Regions from separate parts of the Streptomyces sp. NPDC030165 genome, predicted to be linked through region 4. Evidence: riboswitches for the same ligand, from Rfam matches in the RefSeq annotation. Region 4 holds a riboswitch; each other region holds the start of a gene.

Region 1 (5,955 bases), on a different contig from region 4:
AACTTCCGCGCATCTTCTCCTGGGCCATTGCCAAGTCTGCCAACGTGCCGACGCGCCGATCCGCCGGCGTTCCTAAGACACAGGCTCTAAACGGTGGCCCGCGCCCTCCGCGCCTCGACTCGTGCGGCGGTCATCGGTGCCTGGATGTGGTACACGTCGCCGACCCGCAGGTTGTCCGGTGTGAGGTACTCGCCGTGGCAACTGACGACGGAGACGCAGACCTGGGACTCCGGCTGCCAGAACATCCGGTAGTGCGGCGCGTTCCACGGGTCCGGGAGCTCCAGCAGCGGAATGCCGCGCCGCTCCAGCAGCCGTCGCAGCTTGTCGAACCGCAGCCTGGGAGCGAAGCGCCCGTACCGGGCGCGGATCGCCTCATCGACGTTGTCACGGCTCCGGTGGGCCAGCCTGTGCACCTGCAAGGTGAAGTGGTGACCCGACCAGGGGGCGTCACCGGATTCGCGGTCCCAGAAGAACTCGGGCAGGGCATAGGAATAGCCCAGACTGCACTCACCGAATCGGTTCTCACCGAAGTCCGGCCCCATGACTTCGGCCACGCGGCCGGGAGAATCGGTGTGCCGCAGACCGAGCACGGTGCCGGTGGTGACGACGTTCATGTAGAACGCCAGGGAATACGGGGTCAACTGCTGTCCTCGGCGAGTCGTGACAAGAGCAGCTTACGGAGCACCCGCCGCGGGCCGCCCGCCGCCCGTCTCCGGCCGGCGGGTGGCCCGTCACCGGTTCAGGACGAGGGCAGCTCCGCCCGGACGGTCCGTGCGGCGGCGACGAGGTTTTCCAGGGACGCGCGGGTCTCGGGCCAGCCGCGGGTCTTCAGGCCGCAGTCGGGGTTGACCCACAGGCGTTCGGCCGGGATGGCGCCGAGGCCCTCGCGCAGGAGGCTCGCCGCCTCCTCGGTGCTCGGTACGCGGGGGGAGTGGATGTCGTACACACCGGGCCCGGCCTCCCGCGGGTAGCCGTGCCCGGCCAGTTCGCGGGCCACCTGCATGCGGGAGCGGGCGGCCTCCAGACTGATCACGTCGGCGTCGAGGTCGTCGATGGCCTGCACGATGTCGCCGAACTCGGCGTAGCACATGTGCGTGTGGATCTGCGTCCGGTCCCGCACCCCGCCGGTGGTGAGGCGGAACGCCTCGGTGGCCCAGGCGAGATACGCGGCACGGCCGGCGGCGCGCAGCGGCAGCGTCTCGCGCAGGGCCGGTTCGTCCACCTGGATGACCTGGGTGCCGGCCGCCTCCAGGTCGCCGACCTCGTCGCGCAGGGCCAGCGCCACCTGGCGGGCGGTGTCGCCGAGCGGCTGGTCGTCACGGACGAAGGACCAGGCGAGCATGGTGACCGGGCCGGTCAGCATCCCCTTGACCGGCCGGTCGGTGAGCGACTGCGCGTACCGCGTCCACCGCACCGTCATCGGCTCGGGCCGCGAGATGTCACCGGCGAGGACCGGCGGACGCACGTACCGCGTGCCGTACGACTGGACCCAGCCGTGCTGCGTGGCGAGGTAACCCGTCAGCTGCTCCGCGAAGTACTGCACCATGTCGTTGCGTTCGGGCTCGCCGTGGACAAGCACGTCGATGCCCGCCTCCTCCTGGAAGGAGAGCACCTCGCGGATCTCGTTCTTGATGCGCTCCTCGTACCCGGCCGTGTCGATGCGCCCCGCACGCAGGTCGGCCCGGGCGGTGCGCAGTTCGGCGGTCTGCGGGAAGGAGCCGATGGTGGTGGTCGGCAGCAGGGGCAGGCCCAGGTGGGCCCGCTGCACGACGGTCCGTTGCGCGTACGGCGCCGAGCGGCGGCCGTCGGCGTCGGTGACGGCGGCGGTACGGGCCCGTACGGCGGGGTCGTGGGTGATCGCGGAACCGGCGCGGGACGCCAGGTCCGCGCGGTTGGCGGCCAGTTCGGCGGCGATCGTGTGGGTGCCCTGCGCGAGGCCGCGGGCGAGCGTGGCGATCTCGGTGGTCTTCTGCTGGGCGAACGCGAGCCAGCGCAGCACCTGCGGGTCGATGTCCCGCTCGGCGGTGGCGTCGAGCGGGACGTGCAGCAGGGAGCAGGAGGCGGCCACGTCGACCCGGTCGGCCAGGCCCAGCAGAGTACCGAGTGTTGCCAGCGACTTCTCGAGATCGTTGAGCCAGATGTTGCGGCCGTTGACGACACCGGCGACCAGCCGCTTGCCGGGCAGGCCGCCCGCGGCGGCGAGCGCGTCCAGGTTGCCCGCGGCGGCCTCGGTGAAGTCCAGCGCGAGACCGTCGACGGGGGCCTTGGCGAGCACCGGCAAGGCCTCGCCGAGCTGGTCGAAGTACGAGGCGACCAGCAGCTTCGGGCGGTCGGCGAGGGCGCCGAGGACGCCGTAGGCGCGCTCGGCGGCGCCGAGTTCGGCCGGAGTGCGGTCCTGCACCAGGGCGGGCTCGTCCAGCTGCACCCACGCGGCGCCGGCCGCGCGGAGGTCGGCCAGGACATCTGCGTACACGGGCAGGAGCCGGTCGAGCAGGGTCAGCGGATCGAAGCCGGCGGTGACACCGGGGGCGGGCTTGGACAGCAGGAGGTAGGTCACCGGGCCGACGAGGACCGGGCGCGGCGTGAGGCCGAGCGCGAGCGCCTCCCGTACCTCGCCGGTCTGCTTGGCGGAGTCGGTGGTGAAGACCGTGTCGGGCCCCAGCTCGGGTACGAGGTAATGGTAGTTCGTGTCGAACCACTTGGTCATCTCCAGCGGTGCCACGTCCTGCGTACCGCGTGCCATCGCGAAGTAGCCGTCCAGGGCGTCGGCCTCGAAGGCGGCGCGGTGCCGTTCCGGGACGGCTCCGACCATGACGCTGGTGTCCAGCACGTGGTCGTAGTACGAGAAGTCACCGGTCGGCACCTCGTGGAGTCCGGCCTCGGCCAGCTGCTGCCAGTTCGAACGGCGCAGGTCCTGGGCGGTCTTCTGGAGGGCGTCCGCGGTCACGCGGCCCTTCCAGTAGCCCTCGACGGCCTTCTTCAGTTCCCGGTTCGGTCCCTGGCGGGGGTAGCCGTACACGGTGGCCCGTGCTGCCGCGGCTGCGGGCTTCGCTGTCACGGAACTCTCCTTCGCGAGCGTGATCTTCTCCGAGCCCCGGTGACGGGACGAGAACGCGAAGGAACGACGCACCGGCCGAGCCATGCGGCGCCGAACAGCACCCATGCTCGCCCGGTATGGTCGCCGACCCGCCCTCGAAGGTCACCGGAGTGTCCGCGCACGTATGGACGCACACGGGCAACGGGCAGGTCTTCGGACTCGCGGGCACGCCTGCCGGACTTCGTCCGGCGGACACCTACTGGCCGTCGCTTCCCGGATCCGCGGCCCGGATCCAGTGCGTATGACGGCGGTCGTTCCCGCTCACCGCTGCGGGGCAGTCCCGGATTCCCACCGGGTTCCCTCTTACGACGCGTCTGCCTGGCGGGCAGGGCGAACCAGCTGCACCGGACACAGTAGATCGAGCGCACACCGTACGGACACCCCTGTTCACATGGCGGTACGTGAGATGTGACACCAAGGGCGGGGCGGGGCGGGTGCGGGGCGGGCCGACCGTCTTCCGGCGGCTTGTCCGGCGTCAGCCCGCACTCTCACCCGGGCCGGCTGACTCCCAGCCGGACATGGCCAGTTCATCGTCGCGCAGGGCCCACACGGGCCCGTCGCCCGGGGCGGGCCCCTCGACCACCCGCAAGTGGTAGGGACGGTACTCGTCGTCCGCGTCCTCGACGGTGAACCCGGCGGACGCCAGGATCGCGGCCATCGCCCGCGTCATCGCGGCCGAGACCTCGCCGCAGTGCCGCAGGACGGGGTCGTCCAGCAGCTTGAGGCGGAGCGCACGGGTCGTGCACTCCCGCAGGCGCGGACCGGCCGACCAGTCCACATACACGCCGCCGGCCGCATCGGCGCCGTGATCGACTTCCACCTCCACACCGCCGGCCAGAACGGGATGCAGGCCGGGCGCGCGCACCGGGAGGCCGGCGGCGGCCAGCTCGTCGCGCACCTTCGACGCGAGCGCCTCCTGACGCACGGACTCTTCAGCACTCACCTTCTCGAACATCCGCTCAATCTAGCGGCCCGCGCTGACACCGAACCGGAAATCCGCTTCGGTCCAGCCCGGTTCGGGCGGTGCCGGTTCGGACGAGGTGGCGGCCTTTTCGGCGAGTTCGCTCACCCGGGACACGATCGAGGCGATCTTTTGGTGATCCTCGACGAGCTTCGCGACCGTCGGGGCGGGATCCGGTCGTGCGCGCAGCAACTGGGAGAACAGTCCCCCGTCCTCGCCCCTGTGATGCGACGAGAGAGCGTCACAAAAGGCCAGGCAATGCAGACCGGTACGTCATCGTTCCCCGTGCGGCGCCCGAGATGCGTCCTGACGTGATGGATCCGGCGGCGCAGTTCTTGATGGGCTTGTGAGGGCTGAAGGCTCAGGGCAGCTGTACGAGCGCCGCCGCGGGGAGCCTGGAAAGAACGGGATGCCACGGATGGCGGCCCTTTCGCTTCCACATCTCCATGCCTGACGCAGTCCGTCACCGGCACGCGATGCTGCCGCTAGCCGACCACGCGATGCGGCGATAAGGCAAGCACGGTGCCCCTGTCCCGTCCCGTCCCCTCTCGGACGGGTCCGGATCGGCGCTCACCGAGCATGCCCGGGCCTGAACACGAGGGAACATCTCCGAAATCGGGCGCCCCGCCGCCCCGTCGGCACAGCCTGGTCCCCGCAGAGGGCGACGCTCGCTCAGGCGCGACGCACTTCGAGGACTGGTTGCGGGGGGCCGCCTGAGAGCGGCAACGGTCAAGAATGGATTGCGGAGGGGTGCGTGGGGGAAGGCTGATGTTTTTTTGGGGGTGTTGGGGTTTGGGTGGGACTTGGTGAAGTGGTCAACTATTTATTGACAGTTGCTCTGCGTGGGTGATTGAGTCGGGCACGCCGCGGGGGCCTTGTTCACGGTTTTTCGAACTGTGAGGGAGGGGCGGCTGCCGAACGAGTCCTGTCCGTCGAGCCCTGTCGACCACCACCGAACCTCTCTCCGACATCTTCCGGTAATTCCTTTCTGCCGCGGCAGCGGTGGTTCTGACTGGGATCTCTTCCTCTTCTTGGTGTGGTGTCGGTGTGGCGTTCGCCTGCCCGTGAGCGGTGAATTCCGTGGCGTGGTGGTGATGTCGGGCGCAAGGCATGGCAGGTGCTCTCAGGCGGCGCTGGTTCCGGTGTCCAGGAACAGGAGCAAGGTGTGCTTGACGCCCGGATGGCGGCCCGGAAGGCATTCGACAAGCCGGGTACTGACTCGGCGGATCTGGTGGTGGACGGCGGGCGGGCCGAGAAGGCCGTCGGTGCCGGAGCGCTGAGCGTCCGGGTACCGGGGGACAAATCGGTCAGTCACCGGGCGCTGCTGGCGGCACTGCTTCCCGGTGCGCCCGAGGTTCTGACGGTGCGCAACGCCAACCTGGGCGGCGCCGTACGGGCGTTGCTGCCGGCGATGCGGGCGCTGGGGGTGGAGGCCGGCGTGGACGGCGGCACGCTGACCGTGCGGCGCGGCGTGCCGCCGGTGCCGCAGCGGGTGCGTGAGCATCCGGACGTGGCCGGATGGCCGGAGGGCGTGCCGTACGTGGAGACCGGAGGGTCGAGCGCCGCGGCCCGGCTGCTGATCGGTGTGCTCGCGGGGAGCGGCACCGCGGCGGTGGTGGACGGGGACGAGGTGCTGCGGCACCGGCCGATGGACTGGCTGGTCGATCCGCTGGCCGAACTGGGCGCGGACATCGCGTATCTCGGGAATGACGGCTGCCTGCCCGTATGGGTGAAGGGGGCGGTGTGCCGGTCCGGCAGGACGGTGGAGTTACGCGTGGGCAGCGCGCAGGCGCGGTCCGGGGTGCTGCTGGCCGTGGCTGCCGCGGGGCTGCCCGCGACCGTACGGCACCCGGTGCGTTCGCGGGACCACACCGAGCGGATGCTCGCCTCGTTCGGC
Region 2 (5,955 bases), 120 kb from region 4:
ATCACGATGTACACCTGCGAGGCCCCGGCGCCGGAGATGAACTGCTTCACGCCGGTCAGCACGTAATCGTCGCCGTCGCGCACCGCGCGGGTGCGCAGCGCCGCCGCGTCGGACCCGGCGCCCGGCTCGGTCAGACAGTAGCTGCCCAGGTCCGCCATCGAGCACAGGCCGGGCAGCCAACGGGCGCGCTGTGCGTCGTCGCCGTACCGGTCGATCATCCAGGCGACCATGTTGTGGATGGAGAGGTAGCCCGCGATGGACGGGCAGGCGGTGGCCAGCACTTCGAAGACCAGCACGCCGTCCGTGCGGCTGAGCGCGGAGCCACCGTACTCCTCCCGTACGTAGACCCCGCCGAGCCCGAGCCCGGCGGCCTTGCGCAGCACGTCCACGGGGAAGTGCTTGTCCTGGTCCCAGGCCACGGCGTGCGGCGCGATGTGCTCCTGCGCGAAGTCCAGGGTCGTCTCGGCGATGGCCAGCTGGTCCGCGGTGAGTGAGGTCAGCGAGGCAGCCGTGGTGGCGGTGGTCATGACACTCATCGCGCTCAGCCCATCGTCGGGATGGTGAAGCTCGCGCCCTCCTTGACCCCGGAGGGCCAGCGCGAGGTGACGGTCTTGGTCCGGGTGTAGAAGCGGATCGCGTCCGGGCCGTGCTGGTTCAGGTCGCCGAAGCCGGACCGCTTCCAGCCACCGAAGGTGTGGTACGCGACCGGCACCGGGATGGGCACGTTCACGCCGATCATGCCGGTGTTCACCCGGCGGCTGAAGTCCCGCGCGGTGTCCCCGTCACGGGTGAAGATCGCCACGCCGTTGCCGTACGGGTGCTCCGTGGGCAGCCGCAGCGCCTCCTCGTAGTCCGCCGCCCGTACCACCGACAGCACCGGGCCGAAGATCTCCTCCTGGTGGATCCGCATGTCCGGGGTGACCCGGTCGAAGAGCGATGCGCCCGCGAAGAAGCCGTCCTCGTGTCCTGGCAGGGTGAAGCCCCGTCCGTCGACGACCAGTTCCGCCCCCTCGGTGACACCGAGGTCCACATAGGCGCGGACCCGGTCCAGCGCGTCGCGGCTCACCAGCGGCCCGAAGTCGGCGTGCGGGTCGTCGGAGCGGCCGATACGCAGCGTGCCGACCCGCTCCTTGAGCCGCGCCACCAGCGCGTCGGCGGTCTCCTCGCCCACCGGTACGGCGACCGAGACCGCCATGCAGCGCTCGCCCGCCGATCCGTACCCGGCGCCGACCAGCGCGTCCACTGCCTGGTCGAGATCGGCGTCCGGCATCACGATCAGGTGGTTCTTGGCGCCGCCGAAGCACTGGGCGCGTTTGCCGTGCGCGGCGGCGGTCGCGTAGACGTGCGCGGCGATCGGCGTCGAGCCGACGAAGCCGAGCGCTTCGACGCGCGGATCCTCCAGCAGCGTGTCCACCGACTCCTTGCCCCCGTGCACGACGTTGAGGATGCCGGGCGGCAGCCCCGCCTCCAGGAACAGTTCGGCGAGCCGCAGCGGAACCGAAGGCGCCCGCTCGGACGGCTTCAGGATGAACGCGTTCCCGCAGGCGATGGCCGGCGCGGCCTTCCACAGCGGGATCATCGCCGGGAAGTTGAACGGGGTGATGCCGGCCACCACGCCGATCGGGCGGCGCAGCGAGTGCACGTCGATGCCGGTCCCGGCGTTGTCGGTGAACTCGCCCTTGAGCAGGTGCGGGATGCCGGCCGCGAACTCCACCACCTCCAGCCCGCGCTGGAGGTCGCCGTGCGAGTCCGGGACGGTCTTGCCGTGCTCGCTGGACAGCAGCCGGGCCAGGGAGTCCCGCTCGCCCTCGACCAGGCGCAGGAAGTTCAGCAGCACGCGGGCGCGCCGCTGCGGGTTCCACTCGCCCCACTCCGGCTGGGCGGCCGCGGCGTCCGCGACGGCCGCGGTCGTCCCGGCCCGGTCCGCGAGCGGGACCCGGGCCTGCACGGTGCCGGTGTTGGGGTCGTACACATCGCCGTAAGCACCCGATGTTCCCGGTGTGTGCTTGCCGCCGATGAAATGGGTCAGTTCACGGACCATGGGGGCCTGCTCTCGTCAGGTGAGATCCGGGGATGGCACGGCCGGGCCCACGTACGGCGCGGATGGCGCGCGGCACGCGGCGGGGCCGTGGGACGCGAAAGGCGTGGAACCGTCAGCGCGCGGGCGGTGCCGCGGGCCGGACCGGATCACCTGGGCTGTGGGTACGCACCGGTGCCATGCGTGTCTGCTCCATCCTCGTGGACAACACGGAACAACACCCACGGCCGGTATCCTGGCTTCCGGATCACCGCGCGCCGCCCGCCTTCCCGACTCACCTGCGTCAGTGGCGTGTTGCTCGGCGTCGCACTCCCCGGTCACAGTGGCGGGACCACGCCGGATTCGCACCGGCTTCCCTGCACCGCGGGCCTACGACACGAACATATAGTTGGACGTCCTAGTAAGTCCAGGGGGAACGGGGACCGGGTCCGCCCTCATCCCTCCCGCACCGGATACGGCACGAACGTGCTGCTGTTCTCGTCGATGGCCAGCGCCCGTCCGAGCGGCGGCACGGCGCGCTGCGGGCACTCCAGGCGTTCGCAGACCCGGCAGCCCATGCCGATCGGCGTGGCCGCGGCGGCGTTGTCCAGGTCCAGGCCGTCGGAGTAGACGAGCCGGGACGCGTGCCGGATCTCGCAGCCGAGGCCGATGGCGAAGGTCTTGCCGGGGTCGCCCCAGCCGCCGCGGTGCCGGGTGACGGCGCGTGCCGTCCACAGGTAGCGGCGGCCGTCCGGCATGGCGGCGATCTGTACGTGGATGCGGCTGGGCGCGGTGAACGCCTCGTAGACGTTCCACAGGGGGCAGGTGCCGCCCGCGCGGGAGAAGTGGAAGCCGGTGGCGGACTGCCGCTTGGACATGTTGCCGGCCCGGTCGACGCGGACGAAGGAGAACGGGACCCCGCGCCGGCGCGGCCGCTGAAGGGTGCTCAGCCGGTGGCACACCGTCTCGTACCCGAGGCCGAAGCGGTCGGTCAGCCGCTCGATGTCGTACCGCAGCTCCTCGGCGGCGGCGTGGAACGGGCCGTACGGCAGGACCAGCGCCGCCGCGAAGTAGTTGGCGACCCCGATCCGGGCCAGCGACCAGGCGGTCGAGCCCTCCTCGAAGTCCTCGGAGGCGGGCCGCGACAGCTCCTCACCGGCCTCCAGCAGCGCCAGCTGGGTCGCCATGCGGAAGGCCCGCTGCCCGGGCCGCAGCCCGGCCGACAGGCGCAGCACCCGGGTGGACGGGTCGTAGTGGTGCAGCGGCCCGTCGGGTGTGCCGGCCAGGCGTACGCCGTGCCGCTCGGTGAGCCGGGCGGCCAGCGCGCGCTGCACCTCGCCGGGGCGGATGCCCAGCTCGGCGGCGAGTTCCTCGGCCGCGGTGTCGGCGTCGTGCAGATAGTTCTGCCGCCGGTAGAAGAACTCGCGGATCTCCTCGTGCGGTGAGAGCGGCACAGCCGGGTCGGTGCTGCCGCCGCCCCGGCCCTCCGCCACCTCCGCCAGCCGCTCGGTCAGCGCCTGGTTGCGCCGTCCCAGGCCGAGCAGGACCGACGCCACCGCGGGCTGTCGCGAGGCGAGTTCGGACAGGTCGGTGGGGGAGACCCGGCCGGCGGCCAGCTCGTCGGCCAGGGCCTCGCGCAGGTCGGCCAGCACCCGGCTGGTGTCGCGCTCGGAGAAGAAGCCGGGGTCCACCCCGAAGGTCTCGGTCAGGCGCAGGAGTACGGGCACGGTCAGCGGCCGTGAGTCGTGCTCCATCTGGTTCAGGTAACTGGGCGAGATGGCCAGGACGCGGGCCAGCGCGGCCTGGCTGAACCCGCGCTCCTCCCGCAGCCGCCGCAGCCGCGCCCCGGCGTAGATCTTGCTCACGGTGCCCCCTCCGTCGCTGCCGGCGCCCGGCAGCACCCTAGTCGCCTTACGGTCGTCAGGGGACTTCGCAACCTTGGCAGAACGGCACCGGAAGATTGGCGGAACTTGGCTGCGGGCCACGGTTGATGGCACCAAGTGCCACTGTCAGAGTCGGCAGTGCGGCCCGCGGCAACATTGCTCACCCGCTACCGGGACGTCCGACGGGCCGCACTTCACAGCTTCGGTGGCACTGGCATGGCACTTGGTGCCGGGTATTCGCACCGTTCACCAGTGGCCTGCCAGAAACCCGCCAGTTCAGTCAGTTCAGCCAGTCCGAGCAGTTCAGGCAGAGCAGTCCACCACGCACAGCGGTCCACCACAGCGGTTTCGAGCGAACATCCGGGAGATGGTCATGGCACAGGCAGATTCCAAGGCGGCCGAGGAACTGGCCCAGCGGTGGGCGACCGACCCGCGGTGGCAGGGCACCACCCGTACGCACAGCGCCGCCGACGTGCTGCGGCTGTCGGGCAGCGTCCGCGAGGAGCACACCCTGGCCCGCCGCGGCGCCGAGCGCCTGTGGCGTCAGCTGCACGAGCAGGACTACATCCACGCCCTCGGCGCGCTGACCGGCGGCCAGGCGGTGCAGATGGTCAAGGCGGGGCTGCAGGCGGTCTACCTCTCGGGATGGCAGGTCGCCGCCGACGCCAACCTGGCCGGCCACACCTACCCCGACCAGAGCCTGTACCCCGCCAACTCGGTGCCCCAGGTGGTGCGCCGCATCAACAACGCGCTGCTGCGCGCCGACCAGATCGCCACCGCCGAAGGAGCCCACGACACCACCGACTGGCTGGTGCCCGTCGTCGCCGACGCCGAGGCCGGATTCGGCGGCCCGCTCAACGCCTTCGAACTGACCAAGGCCATGATCGAGGCGGGCGCGGCCGGCATCCACTACGAGGACCAGCTCGCCTCGGAGAAGAAGTGCGGCCACCTCGGCGGCAAGGTGCTGGTGCCCACCTCCCAGCACGTGCGCACGCTGGGCGCCGCCCGCCTCGCCGCCGACATCGCCGATGTGCCGACGGTAATCGTCGCCCGTACCGACGCCCTCGCCGCCAACCTGCTGACCAGCGACGTCGACGAGACCGACGCGCGCTTTTGCACCGGCGAGCGCACCGCCGAGGGCTTCTACCGCGTCGAGAACGGCATGGCCCCCGTGATCGCCCGCGGCCTGGCGTACGCCCCGTACGCGGACCTGCTGTGGATGGAGACCGGTACGCCCGACCTGGCCCAGGCCCGCGAGTTCGCCGAGGCGGTCCACGCCCGGTACCCCGACCAGCTGCTGGCCTACAACTGCTCGCCGTCCTTCAACTGGCGCGCGGCGCTGGACGACGACCGGATCGCCAAGTTCCAGCGTGAGCTGGGCGCGATGGGCTACCGCTTCCAGTTCATCACCCTGGCCGGCTTCCACTCCCTCAACCACGGCATGTTCGACCTCGCCCGCGGCTACGCCGAACACGGCATGACCGCCTACGTCGACCTCCAGGAGCGCGAGTTCGCCGCCCAGGAGCACGGCTTCACCGCCGTCCGGCACCAGCGCGAGGTCGGCACCGGCTACTTCGACCTGGTCGCGTCCGCCGTCAACCCCGCCTCCGAGACGACCGCGCTGCGCGGCTCGACCGAAGAGGAGCAGTTCCACTAGAGACGGCCCCTCCCGCCGGGCGGGTTCCGCACCGCCGTCCGCCCGGCCCCTTCGCCCGGAACCACCCGCTCGGCCCCTTCGCCCGGAACCAGGAGAGTCACCCATGAGTACACGTATCGCGCGGGCCGGAGTGGTCGGCGGCGGTCAGATGGGCGCCGGCATCGCCGAGGTGTGCGCACGGGCCGGTGTGGAGACGGTGCTGTGCGAGGTGGATGCCACCGCGGCCCGCCGGGCCCGCGCACGCGTCACCCGGTCGCTGGAACGCGCCGTGGAACGCGGCACGACCGGCCGCCCGGCCGCCGAGGCCGCCCTCGCCCGGATCACCTTCACCGGGGAACCGGCCGACCTCGCCGACCGCCAGCTCGTCGTCGAGGCGGCCGTGGAACACGCCGGCACCA
Region 3 (5,955 bases), on a different contig from region 4:
TTGGTGTCGTCGCGCACCAGGTCCGGAACCGTGGACTCGAAGAACAGGCGGCGGTTGTCCGCGGACAGGAAGCCGTTGTTGGAGCGGCCCTCCTGCGGCTGTCTGCCGTCATAGGTGTACGTCATCTGCTCCGTCGTGCCCTTGACGAGGTCGCGTACGAACAGGTCCGCCCTGCCCGTCGGATGGCCGGGCACCACCTCTCCGTACTGGCTGGAGAAGACCGCGTAGCGGCCGTCGGGGCTGAGTGAGGCGTTCCAGGCGCCGACGGTCTCGCCGGTCGAGCTGAGGCTCGCCACGCTCGTGCGGCCGGTGTCCAGGTCGTGCAGGAAGAAGGGGTAGCTGTGCGGTTTGCGCAGGCCGGCCTCGTCGCGGGCGGCCGGGGCCGAAGCCGGGGGCAGATTCCGCGCCTTGGAGGTGAAGCCGACCTTGCGGCCGTCGTAACTGAGCACGGGGTAGGTGGAGGGGCCGGTGGCCTGCTCGCCGGTGACGGAGACGCTCACCCGTGTCACGGTGCCGCTCTTGCGGTCGCGTACGAAGATGTCCTGTGCCTTGTTGGTGTCGCCGGGCACCAGGTCCTCGCGGCTGGAGGCGAACGCCACGTACCGGCCGTTGGCGCTGATCACCGGCATCTGGGAGCCTTGCTTGCCCTGCGGGGGACGCCCGTCGAGGGTCACGCTTTCGGTCCGCCCGGTCCGCCGGTCGTGGACGAAGATGTCGGTGTCGGCGTTGGTGTCGCCCGGCACGAGGTCGGCCGCGTCGGAGGCGAAGGCGACGTAGCGGCCGTCGGCGCTGATGGTGGGCGAGGACGACCAGGAGCCGGCCTGCGTTCCGTCGCTCGCCACGTTGACCCGCTCGACGGCGCCCGTCCGCAGGTCCTTCACGAAGATGTCCGACTGCCCGTTGGTGTCGCCGGGCACGAGGTCGGCCGCGTCGGAGGCGAAGGTGACGTACCGGCCGTCGGCACTGATCGCCGAGGTGGACGAGCCGCCGTTGCCCTGCGTGCCGTCGGCGGCGACGCTGACGCGTTCGGTGCCGTGCGGCGGCGCGGTCCGGGCGGTGGCCGTCGTGGCGGGCAGCAGTGCGGCGAGCGCGCACACGCCGGTCGCGGCGGCGAGTCTTCGTGCGGTGGTGCGGGTGAGCCTCATGGCTGGTTCCCCTCCTGGTCGGTGCGTTGGTGCGTTGGTGCGTTGGTGCGTACGGCGCCCGCGCGCCGATGCCGTGGCGCGCCGGGCGCGTAAGCCGTGCCGGTACCGGGGCCGGCACCGGCACGTCAGTGCCGGAGCCGGCGGACGAAGACGTCGCCCGTCCCGTTCGTGTCCCCGGACACCAGCCCCTCGTCGCGCGAGTCGAAGGCCGCCAGCCGTCCGGAGGCGTCGGGTGCCGCGATGTTCGTCCAGGACGTCGACTGGGCGCCGTCCTCGCCGACGTTGATCCGCTCGACCTGCCCGGTGTGCAGGTCGCGGACGAAGCCGTCCACCTCGCCGTTGGTGTCGCCGGGCACCAGGCCGGTGGCCACGGAGGTGAAGAAGAGCCGCCGGTTGTCCGCGGTGAGCCGCCCGTCGGAGGACCAGCCGTCGGCCTGGGAGCCGTCGTGCGCGCGGGTCAGCAGCCGGGTGGTGCCGCGTTCCAGGTCGCGGGCGAAGAGGTCGTACGTGCCGTTGGTGTCGTCCGGCACCACGTCGTCGGCCACGGCGGAGAAGACCGCGTACCGGCCGTCGGGGCTGAGCCGGGGGAACGGGGACACGCCGACCACGGCACCCGTGGTGCTCAGGCTCGCCGCCCGGGTCCGGCCGGTGGCCAGGTCGTGGACGTACATGGGGTCCTGCGGCGGCGGGCGGCGGAAGCCGGGCCCGGCGGGGACGAGGTTGTCCGCCTTCGAGGTGAACGCGACCCGGCGGCCGTCGGCGCTGATCGACGGGAAGGCGGACGCGCCGTTCGCCTGGGTGCCGTCGCTCGCCACGCTCACCCGCTTCACCGTTCCCGCCTGCACATCGTGGACGAAGATGTCCAGGCGCTCGTTGGTGTCGCCGGGCACCAGGTCCGGGCGGTAGGAGCCGAAGGCGAGGCGGCGTCCGTCACCGCTGAGGGCGAAGTTCTGGACCCCGTACCCGTACGGGGACTTCCCGGCGCCCGCGGTGGGGCTCACCGTGCGCCCGGTGCGGCGGTCGTGGACGAAGACGTCGCCCTCGCCGTTGGTGTCGCCGGGGACCAGGTTCGTCGCACCGGAGTAGAAGGCGACGTACCGGCCGTCGGCGCTGATCTCGGGCGAGCCGGAGAGGCCGTCGCCGAGCGTGCCGACGCTGCCGACGCTGACCAGGTCGACCTTTCCCGTCCGTAAATCCTTGACGTAGACGTCCTGGTGGCCGTTGGTGTCCGTGGGGCCCAGATTGGTGGCTTCCGAGGTGAATGCCACGAACCGCCCGTTCGCGCTGAGCTTCGGATCCCCTGAAAAACCGTTTCCCTGGGTCCCGTCCGCGGCGACGCTGACCCGCTCGGTGGCCGGCGCCGCCCGCCCCGCGGCGGCCGCCGGCGCCCCGGGCAGCGTCCCCGCCACGACACACACTCCCGCCACCAGGCCCACGACTCGCCCGGCGCCACGCGCCGCACCGGTTCTTCGCATGTCCCCCCTCACACATGACCCCCACCCGCCCCGCCGGCCGACGGAGCAGACAAGGAGCCAATACGCTTCAGGAGTCCCGGTCAACGCATCAGGGACATTCCGCGCCACCAATACGCCCCGTGCATCAGCCCCCGTCCAGGCCGCTCCGAACGGCTCGGGAACAGCCCGGAACGGCCTCGGAACACCCCGGGAGCGGCCCCGCGGCGGACTCGTGGCACCCTCTCGGAGGCCCCGCAGAACCCCCGGAACACGCTGCGACAGGGCATCCGAATACCACGGCTCCGGACAACCCCGCGCCAACGCGACACAAGATATGGGGGTGCGTGCACGAGGCAGCACAAGATGTATGCTCGTGCTCGCTGTCGTCGCAGGGGAATCCGGTGCGAATCCGGAACTGTCCCGCAACGGTGTACGAAGTGCGCACACCGCACCCGTGAGTCCGAAGACCTGCCCACAGCACGCCCGCGCCGGCACCGGCGCGGTCGTCGATACGTCCGGGTCTCGCGGGTTGGACCGGTGGACGCTGCGCGGTGTGCCCGCGCACCCCTTGCCTACCGGGGGTGCCGCACGCCCGCACGCGCCGCCGTGCCCTCCCCAGGCCCCCGCCGAGTGAGGGAGAGCAGCACGTGACCATCGCGCCAACGGAGCCCGCAGCAGCCGAGCAGGTCGCGCAGCCCGCGAAGGACACGCAGCCCCAGCAGGGCCCCGGCGGCCAGGCCACGGACGGCCCCGGCGCCGCCCTGCTGCGTACGCTGACCGACCTCACCGCCGACCTGCCCGCCACCGACCCGGGCAAGATCGCCGCCGCCGCGCTGCGCGGTCGCCACCCCGGCTCCGACGAGACAGAGCTGCGCTCGCTGGCCATGGAGGCCGCGGCCGGTCTGATCGGCGACGAGCCGCAGTACTCCAAGCTGGCCGCCCGCCTGCTGACCCGTGCCATCGCGGAGGAGGCGGCCGCGGAGGGGGCGGTCGCCTTCTCCGCCTCCGTCGCCACCGGGCACCGCGAGGGCCTGATCGCCGACGGCACCGCGGAGTTCGTACGCACCCACGCGGCGCGCCTGGACGCGCTGGTGGAAGGCGCCCTGGCGGACGGCGCGGACGACCGCTTCGGCTACTTCGGCCTGCGTACCCTGCACTCCCGCTACCTGCTGCGCCACCCGATCTCCCGCCAGGTGATCGAGACCCCGCAGCACTTCCTGCTGCGGGTGGCCTGCGGCCTGGCCGAGGACCACAGCGAGCGGGCACTGGCCGACGTCGCCGAGCTGTACCGGCTGACCAGCACGCTGTCGTACCTGCCGTCCTCGCCGACGCTGTTCAACTCCGGCACCCGGCACCCGCAGATGTCCTCCTGCTACCTGCTGGACTCCCCGCTGGACGAGCTGGACTCGATCTACGACCGCTACCACCAGGTGGCGCGCCTGTCGAAGCACGCCGGCGGCATCGGCCTGTCGTACTCCCGGGTCCGGGCCCGCGGCTCGCTGATCCGCGGCACCAACGGCCACTCCAACGGCATCGTGCCGTTCCTGCGCACCCTGGACGCCTCGGTCGCGGCGGTGAACCAGGGCGGCCGGCGCAAGGGCGCCGCCTGCGTCTACCTGGAGACCTGGCACGCGGACCTGGAGGAGTTCCTGGAGCTGCGCGACAACACGGGCGAGGAGGCCCGGCGCACCCACAACCTGAACATCGCGCACTGGATCCCCGACGAGTTCATGCGCCGCGTCGAGGCCGACGCCGACTGGTCGCTGTTCTCCCCCAGCGACGCGCCCGAGCTGGTGGACCTGTACGGCGACGCGTTCGACGCCGCGTACCGCAAGGCGGAGGCCGAGGGCCGCGCCGTCAAGCAGGTCCCGGCCCGGGTGCTGTACTCGCGGATGATGCGCACCCTCGCGCAGACCGGCAACGGCTGGATGACCTTCAAGGACGCCGCCAACCGCACCGCCAACCAGACCGCCGAGCCCGGCAAGGTCGTGCACTCCTCGAACCTGTGCACCGAGATCCTGGAGGTCACCGACGACGGCGAGACCGCCGTCTGCAACCTCGGCTCGGTCAACCTCGCCGCCCACCTGCGCAATGAGGCCGACGGCTGGGAGGAAGCGATGGACTGGGAGCGGCTGGACGCCACCGTCCGCACGGCCGTCACCTTCCTCGACCGCGTGGTGGACATCAACTTCTACCCGACCGAGCAGGCCGGGGCCTCCAACTCCCGCTGGCGCCCGGTGGGTCTGGGCCTGATGGGTCTCCAGGACGTCTTCTTCCGGCTGCGGCTGCGCTTCGACTCGCCCGAGGCGCGGGAGCTGTCCACGCGCATCTCCGAGCGGATCATGCTCGCGGCGTACGAGGCGTCCGCCGGCCTCGCCGAGCGGCACGGCCCGCACCCTGCCTGGTCCGCGACCCGTACGGCCCGCGGCGTGCTGCACCCCGACCACTACCCGAACGCCGAGCCGCGCTGGGCGGACCGGTGGGCGGCGCTGCGCGCCCGGATCGCGTCGACCGGTATGCGCAACTCGCTGCTGCTGGCCATCGCGCCGACCGCCACCATCGCCTCCATCGCGGGCGTCTACGAGTGCATCGAGCCGCAGGTCTCCAACCTGTTCAAGCGCGAGACGCTGTCGGGCGAGTTCCTCCAGGTCAACGCGTACCTGATCGAGGAGCTGAAGGCGCTGGGGCTGTGGGACGCCCGCACCCGTGACGCGCTGCGCGAGGCCAACGGCTCGGTGCAGGAGCTGGACTGGATCCCCGCCGAGACCCGCGAGCTGTACCGCACGGCCTGGGAGATCCCGCAGCGCTCGCTGATCGACATGGCGGCGGACCGTACGCCCTACCTCGACCAGAGCCAGTCGCTGAACCTGTTCATGGCGTCCCCGACCATCGGCAAGCTCAGCTCGATGTACGCGTACGCCTGGAAGCGCGGCATCAAGACCACGTACTACCTCCGCTCGCGTCCGGCGACCCGTATCGCCCAGTCCGCGCGCGGCACGGGCGGGGGCGCGCAGACCGCTCCCGTACCCGCTCAGGCGGCCGACCCCGAGGCCGTCGCCTGCTCCCTGGAAAACCCCGAGTCCTGCGAGGCATGCCAGTAATCATGACCACTGCACCCGAGAAGAACGACACCACCGAGACGACCGCGGCCGCCTCGCACACCGCTACCACCGGCGCGAAGAACCTCCTCGACCCGGGCTTCGAACTGACCCTGCGGCCCATGCGCTACCCGGACTTCTACGACCGCTACCGGGACGCGATCAAGAACACCTGGACCGTGGAGGAGGTCGACCTCCACTCCGACGTGGCCGACCTCGCCAAGCTCTCCCCCGGCGAGCAGCACATGATCGGCCGGC
Region 4 (5,955 bases):
GGGTGTCGGCCGTGTCCCACCTGTGCAACGTGCCCATCAACCGGCGGGTGAAGGCCGTCACCGACCCGGCGGCGCTGCCGGCGGACTGGCAGGACCCCCGGCCGTTGTGGCGCCGCTGGCACCTGCTGCGTACGGTGCTCGCCGTGCTGGCCCTGGTGGTGACGGCCGCCGCTGTCACGGCGGCCTGAATCCCGGTACGGCTCCGGGGCCCCCCCGCCCCCGGTGCCCCCGGGGGGAGGAGGAAGCCCTGAGCAGGGGGAGAGGTTCCGTTTCCCGCTGTTCGGTTTCCAGGCTACGGGGGAAACTCTCCCCCCCCCCCCCCCCCCCCCCCCCCCCCCCCCCCCCCCCCCCCCCCCCCCCCCCCCCCCCCCCCCCCCCCCCCCCCCCCCCCCTCCGCCGTATGTCCGAAGGACCCGTCAGCCCTTCTCCTCCAGGTCCCCCTCGGTCTCCAGGAACGCCTCCCGGAGCGCCGTCAGGGTCTCCTTGTCCGGCTCGGCCCACATGCCGCGCGACTCCGCCTCCAGGAGGCGTTCCGCGATGCCGTGCAGGGCCCAGGGGTTGGCCTCCTGGAGGAACGCGCGGTTCTCCGGGTCGAGGACGTACGTCTGCGCCAGCTTGTCGTACATCCAGTCGGCGACGACGCCGGTCGTGGCGTCGTACCCGAACAGGTAGTCGACGGTCGCGGCGAGTTCGAAGGCGCCCTTGTAGCCGTGGCGGCGCATCGCCTCGATCCAGCGCGGGTTGACCACGCGGGCGCGGAAGACGCGGGAGGTCTCCTCGACCAGCGTGCGGGTGCGCACCGTCTCCGGGCGCGTCGAGTCGCCGATGTACGCCTCGGGCGCGGTGCCCTTGAGCGCGCGGACGGTCGCGACCATGCCGCCGTGGTACTGGAAGTAGTCGTCCGAGTCGGCGATGTCGTGCTCGCGGGTGTCGGTGTTCTTCGCCGCCACCGCGATCCGCTTGTACGCGGTCTCCATCTCCTCGCGCGCCGGGCAGCCCTCCAGGCCGCGCCCGTACGCGTACCCGCCCCACACCGTGTAGACCTCGGCGAGGTCCGCGTCGGTGCGCCAGTCGCGGGAGTCGATCAGCTGGAGCAGGCCCGCGCCGTACGTGCCGGGGCGGGAGCCGAAGATGCGGGTGGTGGCGCGCCGCTCGTCGCCGTGCGCGGCCAGGTCGGCCTGGGCGTGGGCGCGGACGTAGTTGACGTCGGCGGGCTCGTCCAGGGAGGCGGCGAGCCGTACGGCATCGTCCAGCAGGCCGATGACGTGCGGGAACGCGTCACGGAAGAAGCCGGAGATACGCAGCGTCACATCGACGCGCGGGCGGCCCAGTTCGTCGGCCGGGATCGGCTCCAGGCCGGTCACGCGACGCGAGGCGTCGTCCCAGACGGGCCGGATGCCGAGCAGCGCGAGCGCTTCGGCCACGTCGTCGCCCGAGGTGCGCATCGCGCTCGTACCCCACAGGGACAGGCCCACCGAGGTCGGCCAGTCGCCGTGGTCGGTGCGGTAGCGCTCCAGAAGGCTGTCGGCGAGGGCCTGGCCGGTCTCCCAGGCCAGCTTGCTCGGCACGGCCTTGGGGTCGACGGAGTAGAAGTTGCGGCCGGTCGGCAGGACGTTGACCAGGCCGCGCAGCGGCGATCCGGACGGGCCCGCCGGGACGAAGCCACCGGCCAGGGCGTGCACGGCGTGGTCGATCTCGTCGGTGGTGGCGGCCAGGCGCGGTACGACCTCGCGGGCCGCGAAGGCGAGGATCGCCGCGACCGGCTCGCGCTGGTCCTCCGGCAGCTCCGCGGTGACCCGCTCGACGGCGGCCAGATCCCAGTCCGCGTCGTCCATGGCCTGCACCAGGCCGCGGGCGCGCTCCTCGACCGCGTCGGCGGTGGTACGGGTCGCGGCCGACTCGTCCAGGCCCAGCGCCTCGCGCAGGCCCGGCAGCGAGGACGTGCCGCCCCAGATCTGGCGGGCGCGCAGGATGGCGAGTACGAGGTTGACGCGGGCCTCACCGGCGGGCGCGCCGCCGAGGACGTGCAGCCCGTCGCGGATCTGCGCGTCCTTGACCTCGCACAGCCAGCCGTCGACGTGCAGCAGGAAGTCGTCGAAGCCCTCGTCGTCCGGGCGCTCCTCCAGGCCGAGGTCGTGGTGGAGCTTGGCGGCCTGGATCAGCGTCCAGATCTGGGCGCGGATGGCGGGCAGCTTGGCCGGGTCCATGGCGGAGATCGCCGCGTACTCGTCGAGCAGCTGCTCCAGGCGCGCGATGTCGCCGTACGACTCGGCGCGGGCCATCGGCGGCACGAGGTGGTCGACGAGCGTGGCGTGCACCCGGCGCTTGGCCTGGGTGCCCTCGCCCGGGTCGTTGACCAGGAAGGGGTAGATCAGCGGCAGGTCGCCGAGGGCCGCGTCCGGGCCGCAGGCGGCGGACAGGCCGGCGTTCTTGCCGGGCAGCCACTCCAGGTTGCCGTGCTTGCCGAGGTGGACCATGGCGTCGGCGCCGAAACCGCCGTCCTCCTGGGAGGCGGCGATCCAGCGGTAGGCGGCCAGGTAGTGGTGCGACGGCGGCAGATCGGGGTCGTGGTAGATCGCGATCGGGTTCTCGCCGAAGCCACGCGGCGGCTGGATGAGGATGAGCAGGTTGCCGCGGCGCAGCGCCGCCAGCACGATGTCGCCGTCCGGATTCCGGCTCCGGTCGACGAACATCTCGCCGGGCGGCGGTCCCCAGTGCTCCTCGACCTGCTCGCGCAGCTCCTGCGGAAGCGTGCCGTACCAGCGCTTGTAATCGGCGGCGGGGATGCGGACGGGGTTGCGGGCCAGCTGCTCCTCGGTGAGCCACTCCTGGTCGTGGCCGCCGGCCTCGATCAGCGCGTAGATCAGCTCGTCGCCGACGCCGGACTCCAGGCCCGGTACGGCCTCGTCACCGAAGTCGTACCCCTCCTCCTGGAGACGGCGCAGCAGCGCCACCGCACTCGCCGGGGTGTCCAGGCCCACCGCGTTGCCGATACGCGAGTGCTTGGTCGGGTACGCGGACAGCACCAGCGCCAGGCGCTTGTCGGCGGGCGCGATGTGGCGCAGCCGGGCGTGGCGTACGGCGATGCCGGCGACCCGGGCGGCGCGCTCGGGGTCGGCGACGTACACCGGCAGGCCGTCCTCGTCGGTCTCCTTGAAGGAGAACGGGACGGTGATCAGCCGGCCGTCGAACTCCGGCACCGCGATCTGGCTGGCGGCGTCCAGCGGGGACAGGCCCTCGTCGTTCTCCTCCCAGGCGCTGCGCGGCCCGGTCAGGCACAGGGCCTGGAGGATCGGCACGTCCAGCGCGGCCAGCGCGCCCGCGTCCCAGGACTCGTCGTCACCGCCGGCCGACGCCTCGGCGGGCTTGGTACCGCCCGCCGCCAGCACGGTCGTCACGATCGCGTCGGCGGCCCGCAGCTCTTCGATCAGCTCCGGCTCGGGCGCCCGCAGCGAGGCCACGAACAGCGGCATCGGGCGCCCGCCGGCCTCCTCGATCCGCTCGCACAGCGACTCGATGAAGCCGGTGTTGCCGCTCATGTGATGGGCGCGGTAGTAGAGCACGGCGACCAGCGGGCCGGTCGCGGCGCCCGTGTCGTCCGTACGGGCCACGACCTCCGCACCGGTACGCGCCTCCGCCGCCAGGTGCTTCGAGCGCTCCAGGTGGCCCCAGGAGGGCGCGGCGGCCGGCGGCTCGAAGCCGTGGCCGGTCAGCAGCACGGTGTCGGACAGGAAGCGGGCGAGCTGGTCCAGGTTGGCCGGGCCGCCGTGCGCCAGGTAGGCGTGAGCCTCGGCCGCGATGCCGATGGGGACGGTGGACGCCTCCATGAGCTGCGCGTCCGGCGCCTGTTCGCCGGTGAGCACCACGACGGGGCGGGGCTGGCCGGCGGCGAGGAGCTGGTCCAGGCCCTCCTGCCAGGCGCGCAGACCGCCGAGGAGCCGGACGACGACCAGGTCGGCGCCGTCCAGGAGCGCGGGCAGCTCCGCGAGGTCGAGCCGGGCGGGGTTGGCGAGCCGGTACGGCACGGGACCGGCGGCCGCGCGGGCGCTGAGCAGGTCGGTGTCGGACGTCGACAGCAGCAGGATCATTGCGGCGTCTGGCCTTCCTCGGGGTCCGCGCCCCGGGCGGTGTTCACGGACGGCGGGAGTTCCTGACTCGCCCGGCGGTGGCCGGGCTCACAGTGGCGGGACCGCGCCGGATTTCCACCGGGCTTCCTCCCTTGGCGCCGTCGCTGGCGTCCGATGGGCCAGCTGACCCACCGACCTGCATAGTAAGGGCTCCGCCCGAACGGCGGGCGGCGGACCGTCCAGCCATCGTCGGTATGCTCGCCGCCATGCCGCCCACCCCCGCGATACCCCCGCACCGGGACGAATCCCTCGTACGGGACAGCGGTGCCGCCTGCGTACGGGACCGCGGCGACGCCTGCCCCGGAGCGCTGCGGCTGCACTCCGCCGTCGACGGCGCCCTGGCCCGACTCCGGCTCCCCGCAGGTCTGCTGACGCCCCCTCAGTGCGAGATGCTGGCCGACGCCGCGGACCGCCTCGGCGACGGCCACCTCTCCCTCACCTCCCGCGGCAACGTGGAGCTGCGCGGCCTCGCCGAAGACAGCGCCGCCCCCCTCGCCGACCTGCTGCGCGCCGCCGGCCTGCTCCCCTCCGACCGCCACGAACGCGTACGCAACATCGTCGCCTCCCCGCTCGCCGGACTCGACGGACAGGGCGCGGACGGCGGCGCCGCCGTCCAGGAATGGGCCCGTGAACTGGACCTTCTCCTGTGCGCCAGCGACACGGCCCCCGCCCTGTCCGGCCGCTTCCTCTTCGCACTGGACGACGGCCGCGGCGACATGGCCGCGCTCGGCGGCGATGTGACGTTGATCGCAGAAGCCGGCGGCACGGCGCTGCTGCGCGTCGGCGACGACACCGAGGCACTGCGGCTCCCCGGCCCCGACGCGCCCCGCGCGGCCCTCGCCGCCGCGGAGGCGTTCCTCACCGTCGCCCAGGAGGCGGGCAACGGCTCCTGGCGCGTACGGGAACTCCCGCCCGGGTACGACGCCGCGGCCGTACGCGGCCTCCTCCGTACGCGCCTCCAGGAGCCGGACGCGCAGCCGTACCCGACGGCCCCGGTGCCCTCGGCAACAGCACCCGCCCCACCCCGCCCTGGAGTGACCGCCTCCCCCGACGGCACCCGCGCCCTCTCCCTCCTCGCGCCCCTCGGCCGCCTCACCACCGCGCAGCTCCGGCAACTGGCCGCCGGTGTCCCCACCGGCTCCGCCGAACTGCGTATGACACCCTGGCGCGGCGTGGTCGTCCCCGGCCTGTCTCCCGAGACGGCCGGAGCCCGGCTGCGCGAACTGGCCACGGCCGGTCTGGTCACCGACCCCGCCTCCCCCTGGTACGGACTCGGCGCCTGCACCGGCCGCCCCGGCTGCGCCAAGTCCCTGTCCGACGTACGGGCGGACGCCGTGGCCACCCTGCGCGAGGGCGGCACCGGGCTGCCGGTCCACTGGTCGGGCTGCGCCCGCCGCTGCGGCCACCCGCACGGCGCATGGGTCGATGTCGTGGCCACCGGCGACGGCTACGACGTATCCGTACGGGGCACCCGGGACGAGGCCGCCACCGCGACCACCATCCCCCTGACCGACACCGACCGCCTCGCCGACGCCGTCGCGTCGGCCCGCGCGGCCGACCGCACAACGACATGACCGAGGGCAACGAAGCACAGTGAGCGAGTTCGACTACGAGAAGGACGGCGCGGAGATCTACCGCCAGTCCTTCGCCACCATCCGCGCCGAGGCGGACCTCGCGGACCTGCCCGACGACGTCAGCAGGGTCGCGGTCCGGATGATCCACGCCTGCGGCATGACCGACCTCGTACGCGACCTGGCGTACTCCCCCGAGGTCGTCGCCCGCGCGAGCGAGGCCCTGCGCGGCGGCGCCCCCATCCTCTGCGACGCGA

Evidence for each region. A riboswitch is a leader RNA that binds a small molecule or an ion and turns the genes downstream of it on or off. The one in region 4 is predicted to bind cobalamin.
Region 1: it holds a riboswitch for cobalamin, as region 4 does, so the genes downstream of both, metE (5-methyltetrahydropteroyltriglutamate--homocysteine S-methyltransferase) here and cobN (cobaltochelatase subunit CobN) in region 4, are expected to answer to the same signal.
Region 2: it holds a riboswitch for cobalamin, as region 4 does, so the genes downstream of both, ACZ4Z1_RS15370 (CoA-acylating methylmalonate-semialdehyde dehydrogenase) here and cobN (cobaltochelatase subunit CobN) in region 4, are expected to answer to the same signal.
Region 3: it holds a riboswitch for cobalamin, as region 4 does, so the genes downstream of both, ACZ4Z1_RS29305 (ribonucleoside-diphosphate reductase subunit alpha) here and cobN (cobaltochelatase subunit CobN) in region 4, are expected to answer to the same signal.

Annotation. Positions count from the first base shown of each region.
Region 1 is NZ_JBVIBD010000016.1:158,175-164,129, reverse strand. It holds gene ACZ4Z1_RS27960 (hypothetical protein) at 87-641, opposite strand; gene metE (5-methyltetrahydropteroyltriglutamate--homocysteine S-methyltransferase) at 740-3,058, opposite strand; cobalamin riboswitch at 3,225-3,452, opposite strand; gene ACZ4Z1_RS27950 (hypothetical protein) at 3,573-4,052, opposite strand; gene ACZ4Z1_RS27945 (hypothetical protein) at 4,062-4,250, opposite strand; gene ACZ4Z1_RS27940 (3-phosphoshikimate 1-carboxyvinyltransferase) at 5,224-5,955, shown strand, end outside.
Region 2 is NZ_JBVIBD010000007.1:73,437-79,391, reverse strand. It holds gene ACZ4Z1_RS15375 (acyl-CoA dehydrogenase family protein) at 1-536, opposite strand, end outside; gene ACZ4Z1_RS15370 (CoA-acylating methylmalonate-semialdehyde dehydrogenase) at 542-2,041, opposite strand; cobalamin riboswitch at 2,247-2,419, opposite strand; gene ACZ4Z1_RS15365 (short-chain fatty acyl-CoA regulator family protein) at 2,473-3,882, opposite strand; gene aceA (isocitrate lyase) at 4,274-5,557, shown strand; gene ACZ4Z1_RS15355 (3-hydroxybutyryl-CoA dehydrogenase) at 5,661-5,955, shown strand, end outside.
Region 3 is NZ_JBVIBD010000018.1:6,441-12,395, forward strand. It holds gene ACZ4Z1_RS29295 (TolB family protein) at 1-1,145, opposite strand, end outside; gene ACZ4Z1_RS29300 (hypothetical protein) at 1,271-2,413, opposite strand; cobalamin riboswitch at 2,957-3,089, shown strand; gene ACZ4Z1_RS29305 (ribonucleoside-diphosphate reductase subunit alpha) at 3,247-5,700, shown strand; gene ACZ4Z1_RS29310 (ribonucleotide-diphosphate reductase subunit beta) at 5,703-5,955, shown strand, end outside.
Region 4 is NZ_JBVIBD010000007.1:194,954-200,908, forward strand. It holds gene ACZ4Z1_RS15865 (anthrone oxygenase family protein) at 1-188, shown strand, start outside; gene cobN (cobaltochelatase subunit CobN) at 417-4,088, opposite strand; cobalamin riboswitch at 4,127-4,274, opposite strand; gene cobG (precorrin-3B synthase) at 4,322-5,701, shown strand; gene ACZ4Z1_RS15880 (precorrin-8X methylmutase) at 5,721-5,955, shown strand, end outside.